One region of the Thalassotalea hakodatensis genome, then DNA from elsewhere that is predicted to be linked to it. Evidence: riboswitches for the same ligand, from Rfam matches in the RefSeq annotation. Region 1 holds a riboswitch; each other region holds the start of a gene.
The links. Region 1 has a riboswitch for cyclic di-GMP ahead of QUE72_RS07905 (DUF3718 domain-containing protein). Riboswitches for the same ligand answer to the same signal wherever they lie in the genome.
Positions count from the first base shown of each region.

Region 2: it holds a riboswitch for cyclic di-GMP, as region 1 does, so the genes downstream of both, QUE72_RS11495 (hypothetical protein) here and QUE72_RS07905 (DUF3718 domain-containing protein) in region 1, are expected to answer to the same signal.
Region 3: it holds a riboswitch for cyclic di-GMP, as region 1 does, so the genes downstream of both, QUE72_RS18450 (diguanylate cyclase domain-containing protein) here and QUE72_RS07905 (DUF3718 domain-containing protein) in region 1, are expected to answer to the same signal.

Region 1 is NZ_AP027365.1:1,801,977-1,810,204, reverse strand. It holds gene QUE72_RS07935 (carboxyl transferase domain-containing protein) at 1-124, shown strand, start outside; gene QUE72_RS07930 (enoyl-CoA hydratase/isomerase family protein) at 133-948, shown strand; gene QUE72_RS07925 (acetyl/propionyl/methylcrotonyl-CoA carboxylase subunit alpha) at 968-2,998, shown strand; gene QUE72_RS07920 (hydroxymethylglutaryl-CoA lyase) at 2,998-3,903, shown strand; gene QUE72_RS07915 (CoA transferase subunit A) at 3,981-4,682, shown strand; gene QUE72_RS07910 (3-oxoacid CoA-transferase subunit B) at 4,692-5,351, shown strand; cyclic di-GMP riboswitch class I at 5,576-5,666, shown strand; gene QUE72_RS07905 (DUF3718 domain-containing protein) at 5,732-6,091, shown strand; gene QUE72_RS07900 (patatin-like phospholipase family protein) at 6,570-7,721, shown strand; gene QUE72_RS07895 (monovalent cation:proton antiporter family protein) at 8,105-8,228, opposite strand, start outside.
Region 2 is NZ_AP027365.1:2,607,668-2,615,895, forward strand. It holds gene QUE72_RS11470 (hypothetical protein) at 1-261, shown strand, start outside; gene efpL (elongation factor P-like protein EfpL) at 351-923, opposite strand; gene QUE72_RS11480 (M14 family metallopeptidase) at 955-1,887, opposite strand; gene QUE72_RS11485 (c-type cytochrome) at 2,093-3,178, shown strand; gene QUE72_RS11490 (aldo/keto reductase) at 3,208-4,260, shown strand; gene QUE72_RS11495 (hypothetical protein) at 4,357-5,538, opposite strand; cyclic di-GMP riboswitch class I at 5,628-5,710, opposite strand; gene QUE72_RS11500 (collagenase) at 5,977-8,228, shown strand, end outside.
Region 3 is NZ_AP027365.1:4,162,452-4,170,679, reverse strand. It holds gene QUE72_RS18475 (thioesterase family protein) at 1-116, opposite strand, end outside; gene recQ (DNA helicase RecQ) at 240-2,054, shown strand; gene QUE72_RS18465 (c-type cytochrome) at 2,094-2,393, opposite strand; gene QUE72_RS18460 (DUF3630 family protein) at 2,522-2,851, shown strand; gene QUE72_RS18455 (DUF523 domain-containing protein) at 2,851-3,327, shown strand; gene QUE72_RS18450 (diguanylate cyclase domain-containing protein) at 3,320-4,330, opposite strand; cyclic di-GMP riboswitch class I at 4,752-4,834, opposite strand; gene QUE72_RS18445 (tetratricopeptide repeat protein) at 4,995-6,818, shown strand; gene QUE72_RS18440 (hypothetical protein) at 6,824-7,321, shown strand; gene rep (DNA helicase Rep) at 7,418-8,228, opposite strand, start outside.

The DNA.
Region 1 (8,228 bases):
AGCCCGCCTTTGGGACGATGGTGTTATTGACCCCGCGGACACCCGACAAGTATTAGGTTTAGCTATTTCCGCTTCATTAAATAAAGCCATTGAAGAGACCAAGTTTGGTATCTTCCGTATGTAGGAGGCAACATGAATACACTTGAAAACTCTGTACTTTTTGATGTTGATCGTTATGGTGTTGCAACAGTAACACTCAACACTCCAGACAAGCATAACGCGTTTGATGACACTATCATTGATATATTAAAACGCTTATTCATTGATATTGCTAAACGCAGCGATATTCGCATTATGATTCTGGCCGCAAACGGTAAAAGCTTTTCAGCGGGTGCTGATTTAGCTTGGATGAAGCGAATGGCCAATTATAGTTTTGAAGAAAACCTAAACGATGCCAATAATCTTGCACAAATGCTACACGCATTAAACTTCATGCCACAAACAACCATTGCAAAAGTGCAAGGTGCGGCATTTGGCGGCGCTGTTGGCTTAGCTAGCTGTTGCGATATTGTCATTGCCAGTGACCGAGCTAGCTTTTGCCTAAGCGAAGTAAAACTAGGTCTAATTCCAGCTACCATCAGCCCTTACGTTGTCGCTGCCATTGGTCAAAAAGCAGCTAGGCGATACTTTCAAACCGCAGAAAGGTTTTTTGCTGAAAAAGCAAATCAACTAGGGTTAGTTGATGAAGTCGTCGATCTTGAAGCGCTCGATAACACTGTAAATGATATGGTTTCAACACTTTTAGCGAATGGCCCAGAAGCGATTCAACAAGCAAAACAACTCGCCTTAGATGTCGCTTTTCAAGACATTGACAATAAATTATTAGGTATTACCAGTGAGCGTATCGCCGCTATTCGTGTTTCCGATCAGGGTCAAGAAGGGTTAAATGCTTTTTTTGAAAAGCGTCAGCCACAATGGCAAAAAGTAGATAAGAATGAAGGACAATAACATGCAACATGCTTCAACAATGTTCACTAAGATACTCATTGCTAACCGTGGTGAAATAGCTTGTAGAGTGATTAAAACAGCCCGTAAAATGGGCATTGCTACGGTGGCGGTGTATTCTGACGCTGATGCTAATGCTTTACATGTGAGTATGGCAGATGAAGCTGTTTATCTTGGCCCCTCTCCCTCTCGTGAGAGTTATTTATTATCAGAAAAAGTGATTGCGGCAGCAAAACGTACAGGTGCACAGGCAATACACCCTGGCTATGGTTTTCTCTCTGAAAATGCAGAATTTTGTCGTTTATGTGAACAGGAAAATATTACCTTTATTGGCCCACCAGTTGGCGCTATTGAAGCCATGGGCTCTAAATCTGCCGCGAAAACAATCATGGAAAAAGCACGAGTTCCACTCGTACCAGGTTACCATGGTGATGATCAAACGGAAGCAGTCATTAAAAATGCGGCTGATGACATGGGTTATCCTGTCTTGCTAAAAGCAACTGCTGGCGGTGGTGGTAAAGGTATGCGCCAGGTGTGGAGCGAAGAAGACTTTGCCGAAGGTTTTGCTGCAGCAAAACGCGAAGCAAAATCATCTTTTGGTGACGACACGATGTTAGTGGAAAAATACTTAACACAACCCCGCCATGTTGAAATACAAGTCTTTTGTGATAATCATGACAATGCAGTTTATCTGTTCGAACGTGATTGTTCAGTGCAACGCCGACATCAAAAAGTGATCGAAGAAGCACCTGCATTCAACTTATCGCAAACGTTACGTGAAAAAATGGGTGAAGCTGCAATAAAGTCAGCTAAAGCAATTGGTTACCGAGGGGCAGGTACTGTTGAATTCTTACTTGATCAAGACGGTTCCTTCTATTTTATGGAAATGAATACTCGTTTACAGGTTGAACACCCTGTTACAGAGTTAATTACCAGACAAGATCTAGTTGAATGGCAGCTACGTGTCGCAGCTGATGAAGCCTTACCAAAAACACAAGACCAACTTGAGATCCACGGACATGCTTTTGAAGCACGTATTTACGCTGAAGATGCCAATAATGACTTTTTACCAGCCACTGGCAATTTAAGCTTTCTACGTACGCCACAAGAAAGCAAATATGTTCGAGTGGATACCGGCGTACGCCAAGGAGATGAAGTCAGTGTTTTTTATGATCCAATGATAGCTAAACTTATTGTTTGGGATGAAAATCGTGACAAAGCACTACAACGTTTAACGAAAGCACTGACAGAATACCGTATTAATGGTGTGGTCACTAATCTCGATTTCCTATATAACTTAGCAACTTGCCAAGCGTTCATAAACCGCAATATTGATACTGGTTTTATCGAAAAACATCACGATGATATTTTTCACGATACCGAGCAAGCACTAACCAACGAATTACCAATGGCTGCTCTGTATTTAGTGCTCTCTTTAGCTGAACGCTCTAAAACACACGCTAAAAGTACGACAGATCCTCACTCTCCTTGGAATCACACCAATGCTTGGCGACTTAATGAAGCCCACATTCATAAGCTAACATTAGCGCATAATGACACTCACTACCCCGTTATTGTTGAGCAAAAGCGAATGGGGAATCGACGCTACTACATAATCACTGTTGAGCATCATGCATTTCAAGGACGTACATTAGACTGTCAAGGAACAATAGTTGGTGATGAACTTTCTACCAGTATTGACGGTTATCGCAGTCAAGCAACGATAAGTCGTGAAGGCGATAATATCAGTTTATATAGATCAAATGGCGTGTTTAATTTTACTTATATACGCCCTGATTGTGGGTTAAGTAACGCTGAAGATAATGCAAACGGCTTAACTGCGCCTATGAACGGAACCATGGTCAGCGTATTAATTAATCAAGGAGATACGGTTACGAAAGATCAACCATTAATGATCATGGAAGCAATGAAAATGGAGCATACTATTAAGGCACCTACAGATGGCATAATCGATACAGTTTATTATCAAACTGGCGATATGGTAGATGGCGGCGCTGAACTATTAGCGTTTACGCCCAAGGAGCAAGGCTGATGGCACTACCTAAATCAGTAAAAATTGTTGAAGTTGGCCCAAGAGACGGCTTACAAAATGAAAAAGAACTCGTTGCCGCAAAAGATAAAATACAGTTAATTAACAAACTGAGTAACGCCGGATTAAGCTATATCGAAGCTGCAAGCTTTGTGTCGCCTAAATGGGTACCACAAATGGCAACCTCTTCCGACGTAATGGCAGGTATAGAACGAAAAACAAACGTCACGTATGCGGCATTAACTCCTAATTTAAAAGGCTTTGAAGCAGCGCTTGCTGCAGGTGTTTCAGAAGTTGCTATTTTTGGTGCTGCTTCAGAAGCATTTAGCCAAAAAAATATTAATTGCTCAATAGATGAAAGCCTAGCGCGATTTGAACCTGTTATTCGTGCCGCAAAGCAACATGGCATACTTGTACGAGGTTATGTTTCTTGCGTAGTTGGTTGTCCTTACGATGGTTATATTGCACCAGATACAGTGGCTGAGGTTGCTGAAAAGTTATACAAAATGGGCTGCTATGAAGTTTCACTTGGTGACACAATTGGCGTAGGTACTGTAGCCAGTGTCAATAAAATGTTACAGGCAGTAAGCGCCCGAATCCCCGTAAAGCACCTTGCTGTTCACTTTCATGATACCTACGGTCAAGCGTTAACGAATATTTACGCCGCGTTACAACACGGCGTAAGTGTTGTCGACTCAGCCATTGCTGGCTTAGGCGGTTGCCCTTATGCTAAGGGTGCTTCAGGTAATGTAGCAACAGAAGACGTTGTTTATATGCTAAATGGCTTAGCGATAGAAACAGGGATTAACTTCGATACCTTACTTGAAGCAGGCTGGTATATCAGTAACAAACTCGGCAAGGCACCGGTTTCAAAAGTTTCAAATGCATTTTTAGCTAAATGCGAATAGCTTTACTTTTATAATCATTCAAATTTTAATGATCAACTGCAACACTCGTTGATCTTACATTTAGCAAGGAGTTAATCATGGCGGGTTTTGACAAAGTAGTGTCGAGCTATGAAGAAGCATTAGCAGGGCTAGAAGATAACATGACAGTTATTGCTGGCGGTTTTGGCTTATGCGGTATACCGGAAAATCTTATTACAGAGATCAAACGTAAAGGCACAAAAGGGTTAACCGTTGTTTCAAATAACTGCGGTGTTGATGATTTTGGTTTAGGGGTATTACTGCCTAATCGACAAATAAAAAAAATACTCGCTTCATATGTTGGCGAAAATGCTGAGTTTGAGCGACAAATGATGAGTGGTGAACTTGAAGTTATCTTAACTCCTCAAGGTACACTCGCTGAGAAAATGCGCGCAGGTGGCGCAGGTATTCCTGCATTTTATACCGCCACAGGTTATGGTACACCTGTGGCCGAAGGTAAAGAAGAACGTGAATTTGATGGTCGTCACTATATATTAGAAAAAGCCATTACCGGTGACTTTGCCATCGTAAAAGCATGGAAAGCAGACCGATACGGAAACCTTGTGTTTAGAAAAACCGCACGTAACTTCAACCCTATGGCTGCTACTGCAGGCAAAATAACCGTAGTTGAAGTAGAAGAAATCGTTGAGCCGGGTGAGTTAGCACCTGATGAAATTCACACCCCTGGCATTTACGTTAACCGTCTCATTAAAGGGACGTTTGAGAAACGCATCGAACAACGCACAATTAGAAGCGCATAAGGAGTTAACATGGCTTTATCTAGAGAACAAATTGCGCAACGCGTAGCACAAGAACTGCAAGATGGTTTTTACGTAAATCTTGGCATAGGCATTCCTACATTAGTCGCCAATTACGTACCCAATGGCATGGAAGTCATGTTGCAATCTGAAAATGGTTTACTTGGCATGGGTCAATTTCCTACTGAAGACGAAATAGACGCTGACTTAATCAATGCTGGTAAGCAAACAGTAACCACCGCTAAGGGAGCATCAATTTTTGATTCAGCAGAATCATTTGCTATGATCCGTGGTGGGCATGTTGACCTCACTGTATTAGGCGCTTTTGAAGTTGACGTTCAGGGCAATATTGCTTCATATATGATCCCTGGTAAGTTGATTAAAGGCATGGGTGGTGCAATGGACTTAGTTGCAGGTGCTGAAAACATTATTGTTACTATGACCCATGCGTCTAAGCACGGGGAATCTAAGTTACTCTCGCAATGTACCTTACCATTAACAGGTAAAGGCTGTATCAACAAAGTGCTAACTGATTTAGCCTTTATCGAAATCAAAGATAATAGCTTTCATCTGGTTGAACGTGCACCTGGTGTATCTGTAGAAGAGATTAAAGCGTTAACTGCTGGTGAACTTGTTATACCTGAAAATGTACCTGAGATGACATTTATATAACTTTTACCAATAAATTTATTAGTAAATATAATAAAAAAAGAGCTTTAATGCTCTTTTTTTATAAGAATTAGAAAGTCATATGTAATGTTTCCATATATCCTACAAGAGAAAGTTATATCTAACACATTGTAAAATATACATTTATAGTAAAAACTTAACATTCAACATACTTGCCAATTTCACAAGACTTGATTTTATCTTACAAATTAGTGATACTGAAATTGACAAAGAAAAGGCAAAACATGCGAAAACATGTTACGCAAAACCACCGGTCTAAGGATAATTTAATTTATCTATGACAGCGGAGTTACCGAGTTCAATTAGGTACGTCCTGTGGTTTTTTCTTTTAATAAACTCAACTTGAATTAAAGGTTATTAAAATGAAAAAATTATTACTAGTTTCAACTATTACAGCGTTAACAATGACGTCTATCGTTTCTGCTCCTAAAGCAGAAGCATCGAATATAGCTCAAAGCTTATGTGAGTATGTAGCTGCAGATGATAAGAAGCGTATGCGCTCATTTTTAAGAACGAATAAAATCAAAATCCGCAGAGTTTTTGATGGTATTCAATGTAATGGTCAAAACTTACTGGTATTTGCTTCTGCAAGAGGTGCGGTTGAAACAGGTTCTATGATAGTAAGTAAGCTACCAAAGAAAGTTGTTTCAGAGAACCTTGCAAATCTCCAGAGTGGATCGCAACCATTGATAGATGCCGCTAACGAACGCGTTAGCAGCTAAAATTATTTTTTAGTAGGCGTTATTTGTTAAATCAATAGCTTTACTAGTTTATAATTCTTCTGTCGACTTAAAAAAGCCAGCTAATGCTGGCTTTTTTTTCAACTCAACAAAAGTAGCCTTTACTTTTATAAGCCTTTTATTAATTTAAATGTTCGTGTTGGTTACCATTGTTTATACAGAACGATTTTTAAACCCAGCTAACATTATTTAACCTGAGCTCGGGATAAGAAGTTAGCGAATCAACAGAAACGGTAAGCTTTTTATTTATCACACTGTTCTAGCACGGAGTTTTTTCTTAGTGCAAGGAAAATTTGTGCGTCAATAACGTGTCTATTGCAAATACATTTAACGCAGTAATAAGGAAAAACAACGGCTAGAAAGTAAGTTGTTATCCCTAGCTCAAGTTATTTAACTTGGTAATCTTTAAAATAAACGATAAACTCTCGTTAATTGATAGAATAGATACCGTGATTAATTTGTGACGTACCGATCGCGCCAGCATGAAAAAAACGCATTAGTATTAACTGGGGGTGGTGCAAGAGCTGCCTATCAAGTTGGTGTGCTGTCTGCAATTTCAAAATTTTCCCCACGGCATCACCCTATCCCTTTTTCAATTATTTGCGGTACCTCTGCCGGAGCGATCAACTCAACCGGTTTAGCCTGTTATGCATCTTGCTTTCAACTTGGCGTTAAAAAACTTGAATGGGTATGGAAGAACTTAACAACAAGCAGGATATATCATAGTGACCCTGCTCGTGTATTTAGTCATATATACCGTGGTATATTAGCGAGCTTTCAAGCAGATTATGCAAACAAATCGGCGCACAGCTTACTTAACAATGCACCATTAAGAGCCTTACTAACAGATGTTGTTGACTTTCAGCGTATAGACAATAATCTATTAAAAGGACATTTACGCGCGCTTTCAGTCACTGCGTCTAGTTATAGTAGTGGTGATTCCATTAGTTTTTTTCAATCAAGTGAAACCATTTCTCCTTGGTTTCGAGCTAAACGAAAAGGCTTACCCTGTCAGATAAATAGTGATCATTTACTTGCTTCAGCAGCGATTCCACTATTGTTCCCGTCGATCAAACTTGGAAAAGAACATTTTGGTGACGGCTCTATTCATCAACTATCTCCGTTGAGCCCTGCAATACATTTAGGCGGTGAGAAGCTATTTATTATCGGTGTTGAACAACCGTCAGAACCATTACATCCTAAGGAAAACAATCCACATCCTCCAACAAGCGCGACCATCGCAGGTCATTTACTAGATGGCATTTTTTCAGACACTTTGCAAAGTGACTTAGAACGTCTCAAACGTGTAAATAAAACACTTTCGTTAATCCCAGAAGAAAAAAAAATAGCACAAGAAGGCTTAAAATCAATAGAGACATTAGTAATAAACCCAAGCCACGACTTCAATGCAATAGCAGTAGAGCATTATCATCAAATGCCAATATCAATTCGACTGCTTCTTAGGGCGATGGGCATCAGCAATGATCCTGAATCAAGTATCATTAGCTACCTGTTATTTGATCGCACCTATTGCCATCAACTCATTAAACTCGGCTTTCAAGATGCACTAGAGAACGAAACACGTATTCGTGAATTTTTATCGCTTAAATGAACGTAGTAAATCTTTCAAGCTAACGCAAATGCAGAGATATGGGGATTGAGCAAAAGAAACCTATTATACCAATTCGCATAAATATTCGGTCATTCAGCGAGAATTAAACGCTTTAGAGGCACGGCGTTGATTGCAGAGAATGGTTATTCAGGAGAACGTGCTCCTGCGTTCTCTAATAAGCTACATCCTTGTAGCGTCCTTGTTAAAATCAACAACACAGGCTATGAAGCGTTTAAACTCGCCCTTTGGGAGCGTGTTAGAGGCGCGATAATTGCGCAAAACGTGTTTGATGTAGAACAACTATACCTGCAAACGTTTCGCTTATTCTCCCACCTCTGACATCGCACTGAACTGACTTAATCTTTATGCGAGTTGGTATTACGCTAACCCCCTTCATGCATAAAACGTTCAACCCGCTCAACACGTCTTGGTTTGCCACGAATAATCAAGGTATCATCCGCTAACAAAATGGTATTTTCATCAGGCTGTTCGGTTTCAAAACCAGCT
Region 2 (8,228 bases), 810 kb from region 1:
GTTACGTTAAGCCAACCGGGTTTACTTTCAGTAGCCGTTTGGTGGTTTGATGCCACAGAAGTGCCCTCAACTTCCTTTAATTTAGGTATTGCAGAATTTACAGCGCTTGCTGACTTTACCGCATCGTTTGACATTGCAGCAGTTAGACAATTTGATATCAACGGTGACGAGATTGTCAGTGCGATTAATGAACCTGCAACGGGCCTTTTACTATTCCTAAGCCTCTTTGCTTTGTTCCGTAAAAAGTACCATAACGCTTAATCAAGGTTTCATCATAAAAAAGCCCTGTTAATTAACAGGGCTTTTTCATCAATTGCGTTGTATAGTAACGTTCACGTTAAAACAGAATCTTACTTATCACCACGCCCCATAAACTTTTTCTCATCGGTGTTAATTTTTACGATATCACCCGTTGAAATATGTTCAGGCACTTGAATAATTAACCCCGTTGAAAGTGTAGCGGGCTTCGTTCTTGATGTCGCAGACGCCCCTTTAATGGAAGGATCAGTTTCTAATACGGCTAACTCAACGCTTGAGGGTAAGTCGATACCTACTGGAGAACCATCCACTAAAATTACCTGAACACCTTGAGTAGATTCATTGATAAACAGTACTTCGTCGCTAATAGATGCTTTATTTAGGTTGTATGGTGTGTAATCTTCGTTATCCATAAACACATACTCTTCACCATCAATATAAGAAAACATGACAGGTCGTCGAATTAAGTCCGCATAGTTCAGCATATCTGAATCTTTAAACGTTTCATCGACTTTACCGCCTGTCACCACATCGTACATACGCATGCGATACAAACTTCCACCTGCTCTGCCCTGTGGCACTGAACGTTCAATATCTTTTATAATAAATACACCGCCATTGTGCTCAATAGCTTGGTTTTTCTTTACATCACTTGCCTTTGGCATGTTATTTCCTTAAATGTTAAACAAACTTTTATTAATCATTATAACTATTGTTAGCGAGAATATATGCCAAACCAGCATTAATCACCGTTGCTTGTGCTAAATTACAATTATCAGTATCAACCTTAGGGCTGTCTGGGTAAACTTCTGTTGTGGTTACATATTTTGCGTCACTAAAGCCCATACATAAACCAAGTGGTCTAGCGTCATAATTGATTACTCCGAACTGTTCTATCGTTTCGCCAATTAATCTATTTTCATCATCAGCGGGAGCAATATGCGTTATTTTAGCAACGGCATCTATTATCGCTTTTTGAAAAGCAGGTTGTGGTTTAGCTGTGTTAGCAACAAGGTAAAAGCCGTCAGGGATATTCCAATTATCATGTACCGTTGCATCTCTCGCGGCAAGCGCAGGTCTAAATTCTGAGTTATCGGTATCAGTGGTTTCGTGTAAATCAAAATGCGCTAGTAGCTCAACGCCTAACTCATCAATGAACGACATTAACTTTTCAGATTCTGGCGCAGGGCTTGGTTGATAAAAAGAACGGTTTGGATCAATCGCTAAAGGGTTCCAGCGATTAATCGTTTCATACCCCCACGGACTAACACAAGGCGCAATGATAAAGTTGACCTGTTCATGAAAGTTTTCGGCAAATTGTTCTGCAAACAATAAAGCACCATGCACACCACTTGTTTCGTAGCCGTGAACACCACCAGTCACCAGCACCGTTGGTTTGTTGTTAGTATAGGCTTTAGAAACTAACGCTAACAAAGGATAAGCTTCTTCGTTATAAGGTAAGGCACCGTACTGTTTAACGGTAAAATGATCGGTTAATTGGTTTATTTTACTGACCACTTCTTGTTGATAACTTCGTTTTATTTGTTGTTTTTCACGCCATTGGGCTTTTTCTGCTGGCCCCCATTTAATACCGGGCTTGCCAATGGGGTAGAGAGTTTCGTTTTGCATAGGTTAATCTGTATTATTCGTGCGTTGGCAAGATTATACCGAAAGCCATGTATTATTCATCCCTCAGTTTATGTTAATCGAAATTTTCACTATGTTTTGTTACATCTATTCTCGATTAAACGCCGAGAGTTTACGATAAATTATACTTATATTGTATTGGATAGAGCGTTACACTAAAGCTATCTCTCGAAAGGATTTCTACGTTATGTATAAGCAAATACTGTTTCTTCTCACCCTCTCTACAATGTTGAGTAAGGTTATTATTGCTCAAGAGTATGAGACCATTGAACCACCAAGAAAATTAACAGCAAAACAAGCTGAAATAGCAGAGAAAAACTATCTTCAATATTGTGCTTTATGTCACGGTAAAGACAGACAAGGCCATGTGAACGACCATGCACCTTCATTAAAAAGCGCCAGTCTATTTCAGTCTGGTGTGCCTCATGCCATTTTAAGGCCAATGTCATATGGTCGAACTGGCACTCCAATGGGCGGCTATTTAGATGAGGTTGGTGGCCCTATGACATTAGAAGAAACATGGAACTTAACCTATTGGTTATTCGAAAAATCAGGCGTTGATCGGGTTAAATTGTCAACGAACCCTGTGCAAGGTGATATTAAAAAAGGCGAACGAGTCTATCAAAAAGAATGTTCAACTTGTCATGGCATCAACGGCGAAGGTATAACAGCTCCAGCTTTAGGAAATCCTTCAGCGCTAGCACACAACACCGATGAATTCATTCGTTATGCTATTCGACATGGTAGGAAAAATACCCCAATGAAAGCTTATCAAGGGATTTTACCAGAGCAATCAATTAACGATATTACCGCTTTTTTACGCAACAAAGCCAGTGGCTGGCAAGATAATAAGCCAGTATTAAAACAACTACCAACGCCTGCAGAATATGTGGTAAACCCTGAGGGTGAACACCCAAATTTCACGCTTAAAGATGATCAATATGTGATGGCTGAAGACCTATATAAAGCCTTAGAAAAAAAACAGAAAATGGTATTATTTGATACTCGTGTAACCTCGGTATGGCAAACCGCTCATATTAAAGGTTCCGTGCCATTACCTTATTATGCAGATCTTGATGCTATGATTGCAGACATCCCTACAGACGTTCAAATTGTTGCTTATTGTTCATGCCCGCGTGCTGCCGCTGATCATGTAGTCAATAAATTACGACATAAAGGTTTTACAAAAACAGCCGTTTTGTGGGAAGGTATTTTTGGTTGGATGCACCTTGGCTTCCCTGTCACTCGTGGTGATTTATCCACCCTTGATTAATCATGTAGATTATTGTTTTAGGAGTTTTTATGAAGTATGTTCGGTTAGGTAGTAGTTCATTAGAAGTATCAAATGTTTGTTTAGGTACCATGACATGGGGTAAACAAAATATACAACAAGACGCCAATGAACAACTAGACTACGCGCAATATCACGGAGTGAATTTTATCGACACCGCCGAAATGTACGCAGTACCACCTACCGCTGACACTTATGGTAAAACTGAACGTATTATTGGTCATTATTTACAAGCTAATCCTTCACGCCGAGAAAATTTAGTCATTGCTACAAAAGCGGCTGGCCCTGGACTTTCATACATACGGGGTGGCTCAGAGATAACACGGAAAGCGGTTATTCAAGCAGTTGATGATTCACTTAAGCGCTTAAGCACCGATCATATTGATCTATATCAGTTACATTGGCCGAATTACACCTCTCCTCACTTTGCTAAACATTGGCCAAATATGGTTGATTACACTGACGTGAACGCGACTGAAGAAATTGAGAAAATGCATGACATTCTGCAAGGGTTAGCCGACTGTGTTGCCGCAGGAAAAATTCGCTATTGCGGTTTATCAAATGATACACCTTGGGGAATAAATCAATATGTCAAACTAAGCGAGCAGCACAATTTACCGCGAGTTGTTTCAGTACAAAATGAATTTAATTTACTTCATACCAAAGATTGGCCGTATGTAATCGAAAACTGTATCCACGAAGATATTGCCTATTTACCTTGGTCACCATTAGCTTCTGGCGCGCTAACAGGTAAATACTTAAACGGAAGTAGACCAAAAGGTAGTAGATGGACCTTAATGCAAAGACATGGATTGTTTAGAGATACTGCGGCCGTTGAAAGCGCAGTTCAAAGCCTCAGCGATATTGCTAAGCAAATAAACCTTTCGCCAACTCAACTAGCGCTCGCGTGGGTAAATCAAGTAAAAGGGGTTACTTCAACCATTATTGGTGCAACCAGTATGGCGCAATTAGAAGAGAATATTGCTGCGTTCGAACTTTCATTAAATGAGACAACACTTAATCAGATAGATCAGTGGTTAAAAACCTACCCATCACCCTATTAGTGCTTTTATTAACACTGACTAACTACACCAGAGAAAAAGATAGGTCGAGATACCAATTACATCAAAAGCATACCTTGTTGTAATTGGTATATATTGTTATTTCGTTAACCTTCTACGTTTGTACATAAACAATCCGGTAATTAAAGCAAGTAACATTATCCCGAAAGAATGAGGCTCTGATATTTTCACTACTTCAATATTCATATCGGTGGGCTTCGGGCTATTATCATCTGAAAAATTTGGTGCTTGAACAAAACCCTTGTTCTGATTTACTGGATCTTGATTTCCATTTTCACCAGTAGAACTGCCACGGTTATTAAACGCACCTCCCGCATTGCCTTGATCTCCACCACCGTTACCTTGACCTTGTTGTTGCTCTTCACCGCCTATTGGCAAATTACCCAAGTTATTATCGGTCACAGAACCGTTATTTAGCTCTTCTTCGCCAGAGCCTCCCGTAGAGTTGGTATTTTCTTGACGAAACACTCGTTCAACAGCTTGTTTAGCCAGTAAGGCAGCTTTTTCTTTACCCAGCGAAATCAGAGCCAATGGAACAGCAGATTTTATTGGTTGTTCAATAAACGATTCTGCAATATTGTTACTGGCAAAAAACAGCGGTGTAGAAGCATTTGTTCGGTTAATCACTGGAATTAGCTGACCAGAAGCTGTGCCAGTAGCCAATGAGAACACCGGTGCATTATTTTGAGAAAACCCTGAAGCAATTGGCGTATTAGCAACAATGCCTGTACGACGAGCAAAGTTTCCTAAATAAGTATTACCGGCAATACCGGTAAGCCATTGTTTAGTTTCACCCACAATAACCCCGCCAAGATCCGCAGAAACAAATTGTGGTGCAGCATAAGTATCAATTGCCAACGTAGGCTTATTGACCACATTAATAGTTAATGAAAATTCAGTTGCCATTACATTAGCTGCGCTAACTACTCGAACCGTAACAGCAACATCTTCATCAACTTCATTGACATAAACAAAGAGTTCGTTCTGATTAAAAACACCTGTAACAGCATTATTATCGCTGATAACTTCAAAGATACGACCTTGTTGATTCAAGTCATCAATCGGAATAGAAAACATCGAATTTTCATGGGCAAGTACACTATTGTTAGCCATACCAAGCAATGAAAAATGTGCATTATCACTGGTAAAACCGGTCGCTTTATTTTGAAAGTCATAAATATTTGCTGTTGAAACACTGCTCAATCCCAGTAATGCAGCAAAACTTAACACTTTAGCTTGTTGAATAAGTTGATAATTCAAGTGATGATCCTCGTTTGTATATAATTTACAAAAACTATTAACGTCAAAATGTAATGATGACAACAGACAAGGATTGGGTAAGCTCAATTCTCTGCAACCCCGCTACCATAGTATTTACCTTAGGTCGGAAGCTTTGCGTATATGGGTTTCACCATACTTGCCTTTTACAAATATCGAATTAATAGTAATCTTTAATACGTTTTGCGTCAACAAAACGATCGTTTTGTTTAAAAAACCATCAAACAACTTTCACATTAAAATGTATATTATCCATTTAATTAATTGATTAAAAAGATAAAAACTTTAATTCATTTTCTACACCTTATAACAATGCATTAACGCTATTAACAAATCATTGATAATTATATTTTATACAATATACTTACAGCTGTATTTTATATACAAATTATAATAACGATGATAAAAAAAGGAAACAACGTGAAAACTCCACAACAGATACTCTGTGCTGGTTTAGCTGTTAGCGCCTGTTTAAGTTATACAGCATTTGCTAATGAACAAATCACACCAAATATACTTTCTAAAACTTCAGCAAAGCCTTTGCTAACATCACATGCAGCAAAACAGTTACAAGATAGTAAACAACAAGATATCAGCCCCCCTAGGCAAATATCACCAAAACAATTCGAACTATTACTACAGACAAAACAAACACTAAACGATCATTATCGCTCTGATCCAAAAACGCTTAATCGCTCAATGCGCTCTCCGATTAAAGCAATGCAAAGTAGCGGTTGTACCAATGCCAATGAATTACAATCATTATCAGATGGTGCTCTAGTGAATGCCGTAGTTAATGGTGATTTAACTTCATGTCTTTATGGATTATTTGACGCTAACCTAGTTGGCACATCTGTATTCTCAGATCAAAGCTTACAAACCATTGCTGATGCCATAACAGATCTACTTTCTACTGGTTATGACGGAACTGACACCACAAAGGCTGCTCAATTAGAAAAATTAGTCATTTACTTACGTGCTATGTTCTGGGCTGAGTGGGGCACAAATAGAGTATTCGATAGTCAGTTTACCAATACGCTTGAGCAAGCATTTAACCTATACATTTCAGGTGAAAACTTTGTTAATTATAACGGCGAAGCAACCAGAGATTTTATGGTCAGATATGAGATGCTCATTTTATTACGTAGCTCTGGTACTAATAACCTACCCTATTTAACGCGATTAACAGAAAGCTTACTTGGCTATGCTTCAACCGTAAACCGTGCTGATGATTGGGGTGTTTATTATGAAGAAAATGGTGTTACCCAGATCTTGACACATTTATTTAATACCTCGAGTGAAGATGCCAGCGCATTAGAACAATTAGTACAAAATCAACCTGAGTTACTTACCAATTTATCTTCTTTTGTATTAAACGAAGGTCAATGGCTTGTTGGTCACACACGGGAATATCAATGGGGTGATAGTGTTAATGAACTCGCCCGCTTTTTAAAATTTGGCGGCACGATTGCCGATACCGTTAGACCCGCCATTATCACCATACTAAATAACTACGATTACCAAGGCGCGGGTAGTATGGGTTGGTTAAAGGCACAAACGGCTGTGATAGCATATGATTCACAGAACTGTGATCTCTATGGCAATGCCTGTAGCTTCGATTTAGAAGCAACGATTTTATCTGGCAGCCACACCTGTAGCACAACCCTGAAGCTTCGTTATCAAGAACCTATTGATGAAGTAAACCGCGATCAAATTTGTGTGCAACTTGCCGAACAAGAAACAGCTTTTCATCAAATGTTTCAAACGGCTAAAGATACACCAGTAAGCAATGATCATAATACTGATTTAGAAGTTGTTATTTTTAGTTCATACACTGATTATGACAATTACGCAGGAACCTTCTTCGGAATCAGTACTGATAATGGCGGTATGTATTTAGAAGGTGAGCCTGCTACGCCAGGTAATCAAGCACGCTTTATTGCCCACCAAGCAACCTGGCTACCAACGTTTCAAGTGTGGAATTTACAACATGAATACGTGCATTACCTTGATGGAAGGTTCAACCTGTGGGGCAGCTTTTCAGATCAAGCTGATAACAGTGTTTGGTGGAGTGAAGGGTTAGCTGAGTATCTTTCTCAACCTAACAACAACAGCAATGCACTAGCCGCTGCTGCAAATAAAACCTACGCGTTAAGTGAGCTATTTCAAACCACTTATGCCAATGGCAATACTGAGAGAATTTATCATTGGGGCTATTTAGCAACACGCTTTATGATGGAACAAAATCGTGCTGATATTGATAACACATTGTTACCTACGTTTCGTGCAGCCAAATATGTAGTTTCAACTGCTGAATGTGCATTTGATTGGGGTTGGAAATCGAAAACAGAAGCCATCGAAAATAATTGGTACTGGGCCTATGACGACAGTGAATGGGCAAGCGGCAGTTGGGTTTGGACTTGCGGCCAACCAAATGAAGAACAACCTGAGCTACCTAACTTCACACCTTATCAAGACATTATTACCACTTGGGGCGTTAATTTCGATGCACAATTTAACGAGTGGTTAGACTGTATTATTGCTGGCAATGGCGAATGCCAAGCCGTAGAAAATAACCCTGCTGATATCGACGGAAATCAACAAGTGGACAGCCGAGATATTGCAGCTTTCAGTCGTATGTTGCGCCAACAAGGCAGTTTATCACTTGAATA
Region 3 (8,228 bases), 1.9 Mb from region 1:
CGTATTTCTGAGGTTTGAGTATCGAAAGTTATGATCTCTAACCCTAGCAATTGATTAAAAGGCATGCCATTGTTCCAAAAGTGGGCAATTTGTTTAAAAACGTCGGCTTGATTCATAATGTCTGGTCGGATGAGAGTGATAAGGTAAAGTGTGCACCGTTTTTAGTGAAAAAGAAAGTTTTCTTCTTGAGGTGATAATCGGGTAAAATATGCCTTTCATTTATTTCAGAAGATTTTCCATTGAGTGATCTATCAGTAGCTGAACCGTTAAATACTTTGCAACAAAATTTGCAAGAAATTTTTGGTTATTCTGAATTTAGAGCAGGTCAGCAGCACGTTGTAGAGCAAATTATTTCAGGCAGAGATTGTTTGGTGTTAATGCCTACTGGTGGTGGTAAGTCTTTGTGTTATCAATTACCCGCAACCTTGCTAAAGGGTATAACGATTGTTGTTTCTCCGCTGATTGCCTTGATGAAAGATCAGGTTGATAGCTTGAATAGGCAAGGTATTCCTGCTGCCTATGTTAATTCGTCATTGTCGAATGAACAAATACAAGACACTTTTAGCCGGCTCGCGAGTGGGAAATTAACCCTGCTATATGTTGCGCCAGAGCGATTAACACAGCATTATTTTTTACAAGGATTGCATAACTTACCGATTCGTTTATTTGCCATTGATGAAGCACATTGCATTTCACAATGGGGTCATGACTTTAGACCTGCATATACGCGACTATCGATATTAAAAGCGCAATTTCCTGCGATTCCTGTGGTGGCATTAACTGCAACCGCTGACGTGACAACTAGGAAAGATATTTTACAACAGCTAAATTTGCATGATCCTTATATTCAATTAGACAGCTTTGATCGGCCGAATATACGACTAACCATGGCAGAGAAATATCGAGGCGCCACGCAAGTGATAAGTTACATCAAAAAGCGTGGACAAGATGCGGGCATTATTTATTGTAGCAGTCGTTGGCAAGTAGAAAAATTAAGCGAAACCTTGGCAAAAGCAGGTATAAATTGTGCCGCTTATCATGCAGGAATGGAGCATAGTATTCGTGCAGTAGTACAAGATGGTTTCGCTAAAGATAATATTCAAGTGGTGGTGGCAACCGTTGCTTTTGGTTTAGGTATTAACAAGCCGAATATCCGCTTTGTTATTCATTTTGAACCACCAAGAACCCTAGAAGCCTACTATCAAGAAATTGGTCGGGCAGGACGAGACGGCCTTAATGCAGAGGCGCTATATTTACACGATGAAAAAGATGTTTCGCGTATCCAAAAGCGCATACAAGAAACGGAAAACGAACATAAGCGTAACGTAGAGTTATTAAGATTTGCCTCGGTAAATGATTTTGTTGAATCTCAAACGTGTCGTCGGCAGTTAGTACTGAATTATTTTGCGGAATTTACCACATCAGGTTGTGGCAATTGTGACATTTGCTTAGACCCACCAAGTCAATTTGATGGCTTGAAGGTTGCTCAAATGGTGTTATCGTGCGTATATCGTAGTAATCAACAACATAATGCAAATTATATTATTGATGTATTACGTGGCCAGTTAACAGAAGTCATTGCTCAGGCACAGCATCAACAATTATCAACGTTTGGTATTGGTCGAGATAAAACACCAGGGTATTGGTACGCGATTATTCGCCAATTGATACATTTAGGCTACTTACAACAAGATATAGCGAACCATTCAGCGCTGATGTTAACGCAAGCCTCTCGTTCGGTTTTAACCGGTGAGCAAGCCTTGAGTTTAGCAACGCCTAGATTACAAAAAGCCAGTTATTGGCGGCAGGATAAACAATCTGGGCAATATGACCGTGTATTATTTGCCAAGCTGCGTGAGTTGCGAAAAACCTTGGCAGACAGCGAAGACATACCGCCTTATATTGTGTTTAATGATGCGACGTTGTCGGAATTAGCGCGCTTTAAACCGAAAACACCGACAGAAATGCTCAATATCTCAGGGATAGGTCAAACAAAGTTAGCACGTTATGGTGCGCCGTTTTTAAGTGTAATAAATGAAGTAATCGATAAGTAAGGTAAGAAAAAGCGCTCATGGAGCGCTTTTAAAGAGAAATTATTTTAAACTCGCGTAATAAGCCGCTAAGTTTTTCATATCTTCATCAGTTAAAGGCATTGCCATACCTGTCATCATCGGATCTTTACGGGCACCTGATTTAAAGTCTTTTAATTGCTTATAAAGGTACTGTTCTTGTTGCCCTGCTAAATTAGGGTACATTGGCGTTGTAGATATGCCCGTTGCACCATGGCAAACGCCACAGGTTGCTGCTTTTTCTTTACCTTTGGCGATATCGCCTGCGAAAACCGGAGATGCCATCATCACAGTAGCAGCAATTGCTAACGTAAATATTTTCATGCCTATATCTCTCTATCTTTGATTAGAAAATTTAATTGCCTAGCCAGATTATATGAAAAAACAGCATAGCTGTCTCAGATTTTTTTGTATTATATGCAATAGATCAATATTTCCTAGAGGTAAATCAATTGTCTTGGTTTTTTAATAAAATAAAGTGGCAGCAACAAAATGATGTTATAAGCATTGATACTGAAAAAGTTGAGTCGTTATCACCTTTTACTTGGGAACAAGAAGACATTCCCGAAATATTTTCAGAAATATCGAGCGGCAATGAACAATTAACACTAAAAAGTACACACGTAGGCGCTGATCGTGTTAGTTATGAAGTCTGTTGGTTTGATTCGGTGTATTGGTTGCATTTTGAATGTTACAGTCAATCTATTTGGTTCGAGGCACTTGATTCAACAGCAATGAAAAATATTAACCCCTTATATGATTATTTAACAGGTAATGCATAATGGAAAAAATTCTTGTCAGTGCATGTTTAATGGGAGATCTGGTTAGATACGATGGTGGACATCAGCAGTTAGTCAATAAAACGTTCAAACAATGGCAGCATGAAGGTAGGCTAGTGAAGGTGTGCCCTGAAGTGGCGGGCGGGTTATCAACACCTAGAGCGCCGGCTGAAAGAGTGTTAAAGGACAATTTAGTAATAGATGTATCAGGAAAAGATGTGACTCACGCTTTTACCCGAGGGGCAAATATCGCGCTGTCGATTTGTCTTGAGCAACAGATTAAATACGCCTTATTAAAAGAATCTAGCCCTTCTTGCGGAAGCAATAGCATTTATGACGGGCGGTTTACTGGTAGCAAAATATCAGGGATGGGTTTAACGACCGAGCTACTACGACAACATGACATCGAAGTTTATAGTGAAAATACGGTGTTATTATTAGCTGAAAAGCTAACACGTAATGAAAAAAAGTTTAGCTAGCAACAGTAATTTTGTTACTGCTATGGCGCTGCATATCGACTACTAAAGTACGTGTATAATTAAGTACCGTATCGATATTCTGCGATAAGGTAAAATCATTTACTCCCATTGAGATCGTCATATGGGGCAACCTGACACCAGATTTGCTACTTACGAAGCGAAGCTTTTCAACACCTTGGCGTATTTTTTCGGCAATTTCACTGGCAATATTACGTTCTACTTCGGGTAATAAAATTAAAAACTCATCATGACCGGAACGTACAGGCAAACCGCTATCACCTACATAACTTCCAATTTTGTTGGCTATTTTTGACAATAATACATCGCTTATTAAACCGCCAAACTTTTCGCTTACTAAAGATAGCTTATCAACATTAACAACAATAGCCGCCACTTGCTTGTTAGGGTCTTCAAGTGTCCATTGTTCTAAGTTTTTATTTAATGCCTTGCGATTATATAAACCCGTTAACGGATCGAGGTAAATATCTTTTTTTATCTCGGCCAGTTCAGCTTTTAATAACTGTGATTGCTTTTTAGATATTATCAGTTGGTTAGAAAGTTGCTGTTGCTTCTGACGAAAACTTTTTGACGCTTGTTCGATTTGTTGAATAGCGCCAGTAATGGCTTTTTGATTATTAGATTTCAGATTAACGATATTGTGATCAAGCTTTTTCAACAGAGTATTCGCGCAATTCATCGACTGTTGATTATTATTCGCTAAACTATCTACTAATTCATCGATGTCTGTAACAATTTCTTCCCTAAACGTACTTTGGCCTAAAATATATTGTTTATATAGCTCTTGAATAACATATTCGTCTAGCTTTTTGCCTAAGGATAAATGTTGTTTTATTTGTTGGTTTAACGTTGGGTTTTTACCAATAATATATTCATAACAGATGGCGTAATTTATTGGAGATGCAGGAAGATGCCATTGCTGCAACTGCTTTATAGTCAGTGTTGATGTTTGCTCTGCTTTTTTGATGGAATCATGGTATTGCAAAATTACCCATCCCCTCAGTAAATACGAAAAATAAATTGTTATTGTTATAAGTTCATTCTCTAGTAATTTATAAAAAAGTGCTAGCGTTAATCGCAAATAAATGGAAATAAATAATACCAATCCACCCAAAGGAGTGAATGCTTAGCGCTGCATGGACGATAGTAGAATAAACAAATTTATGTTGCCGATGAAGTTCTAAGTTGATCAAATCTTAAATTCAATTGGTATAAATTCTCGCTAAGCGATCACTTTCTTAGACGGAATGGCATTAATGTTGTTCATTGAGACTTCGGTGAATAAAAAATTTAAGCGTAAACGGTGTAGTAGGTTTAAGGGGACAAGGGAGCACGCAAAGCTAGTGCTAAAAAGAAAGATATAACATAGGAAAAGCCTCAATAGACAAGCCCCCACTATGTCTAAATTCGGTAGTTCCGCTGCCATAGGTTTCCCCGTAGACCGGTAACTTTGCGTCTCTAGCTTTCGCTAGATTTGCCCTTATCGAGCTTTAGTAGCTCAAGAGACATTATATTCATAGATTTTTTCTTGTAAACCATAAATATTGTTTATATGGTAAACTTTATTTGTTTTTTAAATTAAACCCTTGAAATAAAGGGAATTGAAAACTCATCCGATGATTTATAAATTGTTTTTCTACAGTGTATTTTTGTATGTTTTTAGCGCGTCTCTTCTGGCGGAAGATACAGCCAGTACAGAGATATTACAGAATATTGCTGACGTTAATCGTTTCTACGAGGGCGATAGAGAATCAATGCCTTATCAAAGTGTATTAACACTTTCTCAGCGTGTTATTAAGCAACGTCATTTGTACCATAATAACACGTTGGCAAAAGTGTTTACTTTACTTGCAGATGCAGCGACAAATACTGGCGATCTCGCAAAGTCATTACAATTTGCTCAAGATGGGGTCACGTTATTGGGCGTTGACCAACAAATAAATTTAAGGCTTTTACTAAAAGTTGCAGCAGGATATTACTACAAAGGTAAGTTTAATAGCGCCAAAGAAGTTGCTGAACGAGCGGTGTCACAGGCACAAGCACTTAACCATGTTGAGTTATTAATCAATGCGTTAAGTTATCGGGCGATGGCCAACGCGTTATTAGCTGAACATGATAATGCATTAACTGATATTGAACGCATTGAGCTGTTACTTGCTGAGCAACCTAGGTTGTCAGATCGTATTTCTTTAATTAATTTATTGGCTAACGCGCATTATTATTTGGGAGACGATAATACCGCTATTTCTTTATATAATAAGGTGTTAAAACTTAGGTTTGAGTTGAATAAAGTGGCTAACATTGATCAAACCTATTATCACTTAGCGCGTTCTTATTTATCATTGGGCATGTTAGACGATGCTTACAATGCCTTTTGGGAAGCCTTAACCTACGCCCAAAAGAAACAAGCCCCTATTCGTATTGCTTATGCTCAGTCGGGCTTAGGGAAAGTACATTTTTTACAAACAGATTATCAACAAGCGTTAAACTTATTTAATAAAGCTGAATTGGGTTTTCGTGGTTACAATTTAACGCAACCGTATTTAACCGTTTTATTAGATTTAGCAAGAGTGCATGAAACATTAAATAACAAGTCAGAAAGTTATAGGTATTTAACGAAAGCTCAACGTATTTCTGCTTCAACTGAACTGACGGAAAAGCAAATTGTGTTACATTTAATGGCGGCAAAAATGTACCGTGATCTTGGTCAATTCGATAAAGCCTTAGCTGCTTATTTTCAATATACTGAGCAGGAAAAAGTGTTTAAACATTACGGCGAAAAAAATGTACTTCAAGAGGAAAAAAATCACGCTACAAGCCAAAAAAGTCGGAATTTTTCATTACAATTTGCCAACCAATCAACCTTAACGCAAGAATATCAATTCAAATATCAACAACAACAAAAACTGATTAGTTTATTGATATTTTTTGTTATTGTTTTGTTTGTTTTTTGTCTTTGGTTAGGAGTAAAGCTAAGAGCACTTAAATTAAAATACGTGTATGAAGAAGCGGAAAAGCCTATCGACTATATCGCTGGACCTAGCTACAGTAAAAAACTGTACCAATATCATTATAAAATGGCGCGAAAATTCGAGTACCCGTTAACTATAGGTTACTTCACGATTGAAAATTGGAATGAACTGACGTTTCAGTTTAATAAAAAAACCGTCGCAGAAGTCACATTGGCGTTATTTGAATTAATTTACAACGCTAAGGAAGAGTTTGTTCAAGTAGGGGTGATAAACGATGGCGAGTATTTATTTTTGGCACCACATCAACGGCCAGAAGAGTTACAGCAAAATTTAGAAAAGCTTGCCCAAGCAGTTAAACTACAATTCTTTGCAAACCTAGGTGAGTTTTCATTAAAAGTTCGGTACGATTGCCAGTCTCCCAGTGTGCAAGATATCGACCCATATATCTTTTTATCGCGAATAAGTGATGCAACTGTTCCTGATAGTCGTTTTAATGTGTAGGTTTTATGATGATGTTTTTATTGGCTGTCTTAGCCATATTTATAGCGGTAAGTGTGTATTTTTATTTTAAAGCTGAAGGTCTTCAACAGCAGTTGATTGCTGCAAAACGGGAGAGGAATAACGCTAAGAAAGAAGCCAAAGTGTTGTTAGAATCTGTAGCGGTTATCGCACGTAAAAATGAAGAGGTAGTGAAAAATCGAGCTCGGCAATTACAAGAAAGAGATACACAAATTGATGCAGAATTTCTTGATTTATTACATCCCTTTATCAACAATTATGCAGTAATTTATACTGAAGCCCTGCGTGAAAAAGGAAAATTACATAAAATTACGAAAAAATGTTTCGAAAGCTATCAAAAAGACAGTTACCGTAGATTCACAGGCCAAATTGGGGCAATGAAACCCCATATTAACAGAGCGTGGTCAGAAAATAATATTGCTGCATTAATCACATTTACCGAAGCAATTTTTTATTATTTAGAAAACCCTGAAAGCGAAGAGTAATAAACCCTTTTGAATAAATTGCTTGATGCTACTTAACCTCAGATTTGTGTAAAAACAGCTGCTAGAAAGTAAGTTGTTATCCCGAGCTCAGGTTACTTACTTTGATTGGCCTTTGTTTTTTAACAACTCGCGTAAATTTGCTACACCTGCTTTAGCAGTATGTTGCTTTTGTTCTTGCGTTTTTGTTGCCTTTTTTAATTCCCAGTTAAGATCGTCTTGTGGCAATTCATGTAAAAACCGGCTAGATTCTGTGCGTGAAACCTCGCCAAACTGTCTGCGTTCTCTGGCATAGGTGAAGGTAAGCTCTCGTTGAGCGCGAGTAACCCCCACATAAGCTAAGCGTCTTTCTTCTTCTACATTCCCTTCATCAATACTGGTTTGGTGAGGCAAAAGCCCTTCTTCCATACCAATTAAATAGACATAGGGGAACTCTAAACCTTTTGACGCGTGTAAAGTCATCAATTGCACTTGATCAGAAAATTCTTCTTCTTCGTTACGTTCCATCATGTCGCGAAGCGTTAAACGTGTCACAATTTGAGGCAAAGTCATTGGCTCTTCATCGTCTGTTCCTTCAAGCATTTGCGTAACCCAACTGAATAATTCAGTTATGTTTTTCATCCGCATTTCTGCTGCTTTTGCGCTAGGGGAAGTATCGTATAACCAATCTTCATAGTTAATTTCGCGGATCATGCTTCTCAGCACCGCAGCGGTATCGCCTCTTTCTGCATTATCGGCAGTTTCAACCAGCCAACGTGTAAAAGCTTGCATTTTAGCTAAGCCTCGACCCGTTAAATGCTGTTCTAAGCCAAATTCAAAACTGGCAGCGAACATACTAATTTGGCGCTTATTTGCGTAACTGCCTAATTTTTCTAGTGTTGCTGGGCCGAGTTCTCGTTTTGGTACATTC